Regions from separate parts of the Lysinibacillus sp. CNPSo 3705 genome, predicted to be linked through region 1. Evidence: predicted binding sites of a transcription regulator. Region 1 holds the regulator's gene; the other holds the start of a gene.
The links. The regulator Rex, encoded in region 1, represses fermentation and respiration genes when NADH is low (regulators of the CRP and FNR family bind a similar motif). The targets are predictions, from matches to a motif close to TTGTGAAATATTTCACAA.
Positions count from the first base shown of each region.

Region 2: a site for Rex is predicted at 2,341-2,358, ahead of PVA17_RS13880 (cytochrome ubiquinol oxidase subunit I). Genes of this name have one in related genera too.

Region 1 covers NZ_JAQZSD010000071.1:11,862-15,294, reverse strand. The annotation lists gene PVA17_RS21215 (ABC transporter ATP-binding protein) at 1-970, opposite strand, end outside; gene PVA17_RS21210 (redox-sensing transcriptional repressor Rex) at 1,525-2,160, shown strand; gene PVA17_RS21205 (twin-arginine translocase TatA/TatE family subunit) at 2,313-2,498, shown strand; gene tatC (twin-arginine translocase subunit TatC) at 2,517-3,338, shown strand.
Region 2 covers NZ_JAQZSD010000030.1:31,163-34,595, reverse strand. The annotation lists gene PVA17_RS13885 (cytochrome d ubiquinol oxidase subunit II) at 1-748, opposite strand, end outside; gene PVA17_RS13880 (cytochrome ubiquinol oxidase subunit I) at 745-2,091, opposite strand; gene PVA17_RS13875 (diacylglycerol kinase) at 2,701-3,433, opposite strand, start outside.

The sequences.
Region 1 (3,433 bases):
GCTCAATTGTAAAACCGAAGCTTGCTGATTTTTCATCACCATCAGGGGATTCCATCCATTCTGTTCGTTCAAGCATTTTACGACGACTTTGTGCCATTTTAGTAGTAGAAGCACGAGCAATGTTTTTTTGAATAAATTCCTCAAGCTTGGCCTTTTCATCTTGCTGACGTTCATAAAGCTTCAAATCACGCTCATAGTTTTTCGCTTTTTCATCTAAATAGGCACTATAATTGCCGTTATATTTTGTGACGCGATGACGAGAGACTTCGTAGACAATAGAAACAACCTGGTCTAAGAAGTAGCGGTCATGGGAAACAATTAGGATAGCCCCTTCATAGCCTTTTAAATATGATTCCAACCAAGAGAGGGTATCAATATCTAAATGGTTAGTAGGCTCATCGAGTATTAATAGATCAGGTTTACTTAACAGAAGTTTAGCAAGCGCTAGCCGGGTCCGTTGTCCCCCTGAGAGTGAGCTAATTGGCTTTTCGTAATCATTAGGATAGAACTGCATGCCATGAAGCACAGAACGTGTATCAGATTCATATTGATAGCCACCTGCATCCTTAAAATTATGCTGCAAATGATCGTATTCAGACATTATTTTTGCATATAAAGTAGGATTTTCATAAACAGCAGGGTCGGCCATTTGTTGTTCTAATGATCGGATTGCCTGTTCCTGGGTAATAAGCGGTTCAAAAATTGTCATCATTTCATCCCAAATCGACAATGTTGAGTTTAATCCAGCATGCTGCTCTAAATACCCGATTTGTATACCTTTAGGGATAATAATATCGCCAGAGTCATAGGACATTTGACCAGCAATTATTTTAAGTAAAGTGGACTTACCAGCACCGTTACGACCTACTAATGCAACGCGGTCACGATGCTGAACCTCTAATTTTACGCCACTTAAAATTTCATCTGCAATAAAGGATTTATATAGTTGATTGACCTGTAAAACAATCATTCTTGACACCTCAATTCTACCTTAGTGTAATAGATGTGCGATTGCCTTGCAATGTCGATGCTTTACTTATTCCAAGCTGTCATGTAAGATTGAAACGATTTCTCTTTAGTTAGTGGCGTAAAAGCGCCATTAACTAAAGAGAAATCCTCCAGTGAATAGTATAAACTTAGAAATATTAAGCATGTATCATAAATGGTTCATCACCAAAAGTTGTTGATGACTTTTGTTAAAACGTCTATAAATAGTTGATTCCCGTCCTCGGGGGTCAGCGATAGAGGAACGAAGGCTAAAAGCATCTCATTCTGTGATAACGCCTCCGTGACCAACATCGTGTTGGGCCGAGACCTTGCAGCGCAGTGAATTTTTTCTGTGTGAAAGCGAAGCGACAGCAACAAATGTTTTGACTGTGCGAAAGCGAAGCGACAGCAACAAATGTTTTGACTGTGCGAAAGCGAAGCGACAGCAACAAAGCGCCCCTCGGAACGGAAATAAACCACACGTTTTGGTGATGATCCTTATAAAGAGAATTTGATACATTATAAGGAGGAAAAAGTTTGAAACAAGAATTAAAAATTCCACAAGCCACTACGAAAAGACTTCCTCTTTACTATCGATTTATCCAAAACTTTGCACAAGAAGGCATGGAACGTATTTCGTCGAAGGAACTGAGTGAAGCAATGAAAATTGATTCTGCAACTATTCGCCGTGATTTTTCTTATTTCGGTGCTCTTGGGAAAAAGGGATATGGCTATGATGTGCAGCATCTTTTAAAATTCTTTAGTCAAACGCTCGATCAACATGAAGCCACAAAAGTAGCGTTAATTGGTGTAGGGAACTTAGGTAGTGCTTTATTAAAATACAATTTCCAAAAAAATCATAATACCCATATCGTTGTGGCATTTGACTCAAAGGCCCCGAAGGAAGGGAAGATGATTAGCAATATTCCTGTTTTTCATCCTGATTTATTGGAAGAAAAGTATGCAGAATATGGAGCGGAGCTTGCAATTTTAACAGTTTCACCACGCTCTGCACAGAAAATGGCTGATAGATTAGCAGTGATGAATGCAAAAGGAATTTTAAACTTTACGCCAGAGCGTATTACTGTACCAGATAAAATGCAACTTTTAACAATCGATTTGTCAGTAGAATTGCAGGCACTCATTTATTTAATTCGTAATCAGGAAGAGTGATAATTGTACATAATTTAACTTCTTTCAGTGAATGTTATTTGTACCGAATATGAGATAAAATGTGAGAATGACGAAAAACTTTCACATATTATTAGTTAGCAAAATGGCGAAATATGCGTTAAAATGATGGATATAAAGAGGAGGTGGCTGTAATGGGTCCAATAGGTCCAATGAGCCTCATTATTATCGGAATTGTCGCATTACTAATTTTTGGTCCTAAGAAGTTACCAGAGCTTGGTAAAGCATTTGGTTCAACATTACGTGAATTCAAAAATGCTACAAAAGGATTAGCCGACGAAGATGATGATGACAAGAAGAAGAAAGAACTAGATAAGTAAAGTTAGGATGTTTGAGGAATGAATCCAAAAGATCTAACTGTCATTGAACATATAGAAGAATTAAGAAAACGGCTTTTCATTGTTGCCGTTTTCTTTGTTCTTGCTATGGTTGCTGGCTTTTTTGTTGCAAAGCCGCTTGTTAAATACCTTCAAAGTACTGGAGCGAATTACAATATAGAACTCCATGCATTTGATGTAGTAACACCACTGGCAATTTATATCCAAGTTATTTTTTTAATATCGTTTATCCTATCTTCGCCGGTATTGATGTACCAATTATGGGCTTTTATTAGCCCAGGACTTAGGGACGTAGAACGAAAAGCAACCTTAAGCTACATACCGTATTCATTTTTATTATTTTTAGCAGGGTTGTCCTTTTCATATTTTTTACTATTCCCTTATGTCATAAAGTTTATGATGAATTTATCGAACGAATTGGAGATTCAACAAACGATTGGCATACATGAATATTTTTCGTTTTTATTTAAGCTTACAATACCCTTTGGTTTCCTTTTCCAATTACCGATAGTAGTCTTGTTCTTTTCACGCATTGGGATTTTATCTCCTGAGCTACTAATCCGTATTCGTAAGTATTCATACTTTGGTTTATTTGTATGTGCTGCTTTAATCGCACCACCTGAATTAGCTTCACACTTAATGGTTTCAGTACCGTTATTCATTCTTTATGAAATTAGTATTATGATTTCCCGTGTTGGCTATAAGAAATACTTAAAATCAGAAGAAATGCGAATGAAGGAAGAGCAAGAAGCTGAGCAAAAACGTCAGGTCGAAGAGGCACTTGAACAGCAACGACGTCAAATCGAAGAATTAAATCAATAATAATAGAAGCTCGATGCCAATTAGCAGCATCGAGCTTTTTCGTCGTTATAAATAGCTAGGTTCAACTAGAAATCAGCGGTTTGCAAAAATTTTAC
Region 2 (3,433 bases), on a different contig from region 1:
CTACAGTAATAATAAATAGCACGGCAGATATGGCAAACATCCACCATAAATTAACTAGGTTATTGTAACTTTCAGGGTTAATGAATTTCATTTCGTACATAATGCCGAGCGCACTCACCATTAATGGTATCGCCCAAGCAAGTGCGTATTTACGCATTAAATTTGTAGCTTCTCGATCCTTAGCTTTATGTGCATACCAAGTTAAAAACACAGCTGAAATATACAGTACCGCTGCAATGCTTAGCACGACAATACTCCAAGCAAACGGGCTCGTATACAACGTCCAATAATTCAAGAACGGTTGCCCGTCAGCAATATCAACATAGCCGCCAGCAGCAATCGCAAATACAACAGAGAGTGAGGCTGGAATAAGTAAGCCTGCTATACCATACGTCAACGTGTAACCAATATGCCCACGTGCGCCATATGATTCAAATGCATAATAGGAGCCTCGTATTGCAAGAAGCACTAGCGAAATACTAACTGGAACAAGTAAAATCGTTCCATAATAGAAAGCTGTTTGTGGGAAAAATCCAACAATCCCAACAAAGAAGAATACTAAAAAGACATTGGTTACTTCCCAAACTGGTGATAAATAACGTTTAATAATATTTGTTAAAATGTGATTTTTTCCGATTAGTAGGCTGTAGGCATTAAAAAAGCCTGCACCAAAATCGATTGAAGCTACAATGACATAACCAAATAGGAAAATCCATAAAACTGAAATACCTAAAATCTCTAATGTCATAGGATGTCACCGCCTTTTTCAGCATGGCGATCTTCTAACTCTCGCTCAATTGGATTCTTTTTGAACATACGAATTAACACGACCATACTTCCTACTCCTAATACGGCATACACACCTGTAAACAACAGCATCATTAAATCTACATGGTCACTCGTCGTGGCCCCTTCTGGTGTTCGCATTAATCCATATAAGATCCAAGGCTGTCGTCCAACTTCAGCAAGCCACCATCCTGCTTCAATCGCAATAATAGAAAGTGGTCCACCTGCAACAACAATCCATCTAAACCAACGTGAATGAATAAACTGCCAATCACGTGCTTTCCCGCATACATAAACGAGTGAAACGAGTGCCATAAACATGCCGATAAACACCATGAGATTAAAGAGGTAATGGATATATAATGGTGGTCGATCTTCTTCTGCAAATTGATCTAAGCCAATTACCTCTGCATTTGGATTATTATGTGCTAAAACACTCAAAGCATAAGGTACTTTAATAGCATATTTTACTTCTTCCCCTTCTAATACACCAAATAGTATAAGGGAAGCTTTGTCTGCCGTTTCAAAATGCCACTCAGCCGCAGCTAGTTTTTCTGGCTGATATTCTGCTAAATATTTTCCTGAAAAGTCTCCAATAATTGCTGAAGCAATGGAGAAAATCAGACCAATCTTCATAAGTAGTAATAAAGATTTTTTATGATATATATGCTTAGAACCTCTAAGCATACGATATCCTGCAATTGCTGCTAACACAAATGCGGATGTCATATAGGCTGTAACGAGAACATGCGCTACCTTTGTCGGCATTGCTGGATTAAACATTGCTAAAAATGGTTGAATATTCACTAGCTGGCCGTCTACAATATCAAATCCTTGTGGCGCATTCATAAACGCATTGACAATTGTTATAAACACAGCTGACATCGATGCACCGACAGCAACTGGGATTAACAGTAGCATATGCTTCTTCTGACTATCGAAGCGATCCCAAGTATATAGGTAGATGCCTAAAAAGATGGCTTCAAAGAAAAATGCGAACGTTTCCATGAAAAGTGGTAAGGCAATTGTCTGACCGGCAAGCTGCATGAAATTCGGCCATAGTAAGGATAACTGTAAGCCAATTGCTGTCCCTGTGACGACTCCAACTGCAACCGTAATAACAAAACCTCGTGCCCAACGTCTTGCCATTAAAATATAGTGCTCATCATTCTTTTTATACCCAGTCCATTGTGCGATCATAATCATTAACGGGACACCAACACCAATCGTTGCATAAATAATATGGAAGGATAATGTTAGTTCCGTTAATGCTCTACTCCAAAAGACTGCTGATTCATTCACCATGTCATTGCCCCCCTAACCTCCAAATATTCTTCCAAGTATGGAAAGTAGCATAATAATTGCAACACCAAAGCTTAGCCAAATGAGCTTTCTTTCCTGTGATTTATACAAAGGCAACACTTCCTTTCCCTTATCTCTACCCCATTTTCCACTATTGCAACGAAAAAAACCTTTATAATGGACCGGAATTTCGGCCTATTATAAAGGTTTCAAATTTTGTTCAAGTAATATACGCACATTTGCCAAACATTTTTCTTAATTCATTCACAATACCAATTAAAGGATGAAAATGTTCATATATATGGTGATTAACCCATTAATATGGACCATCACCAAAACGTGTGGTTGATTTCCGTTCCGGCTGGCCGCTTTCCTGGGGGCGTCCGATGAGCCGCTTCGCTACGCTGCAGGGTCTCATCTGTGACGCTAATCCCCAAGGAGTCGCCCAGCCTCCACTCCAATCAACTTATTTACATAGTAGACTTTTTAACAAAAATCCTCCACAACTTTTGGTGATGAACCATTAATCACCAAAAAATTCGATTAAACAGGCTCTCACCTTAAATTAAACAGAGCTCCACCTAAATTAAGCAGAGCTCTTTTTTATGTTCATTATATACGGTCTTCCTCACGAATATCTGCTAGTGGAACAAAAATTTCAATATGACGTTTCAAGTTTTCAAATGTTGCAGGTGCATCCCCACCATACTCACCATCTAAGTTTAAATGTATTTCATCTTCAGTAGATACTTTTACAACACTTGCCTTTTTATAAATTACACGATCATCATTCAAATGCTCGCCTCTTAATGCCATTGCAGCAAGCTGAATAAACTCAGGTAAGCTTACTTTTTTCAATACTAATAAAGTAAAGTAGCCATCATTAATACTTGCATCAGGTGCTAGCTTTTCAAAGCCACCCACTGAATTTGTTAAGCCGCATAAAAACATCATGGCATCCCCATCAAACACTTCGCCATCATATTCGATACGCATATGAGAAGCTTTAATTGATGGGATCATTTCTACTGCTTTTAAGTAATAAGCTAGCTGTCCTAGCATTGTTTTCATTTTACTTGGCACTTCATAAGTTAACTCCGTAATACGTCCGCCAGCGGCAATATTAATGAAATAGCGTTCCCCATTTAATAAACCAACATCAACCGGCAATGTTTCGCCTTTAATAATGATGTCAACTGCAGCTTCAATATTTCGCGGAATGTGCACGGCACGGGCAAAGTCATTCGTAGTGCCCATCGGAATTAAACCTACTTTCGGGCGGTTCTCAAATGAACTCACACCTGAAACAACTTCATTTAATGTGCCATCTCCACCAACTGCAATG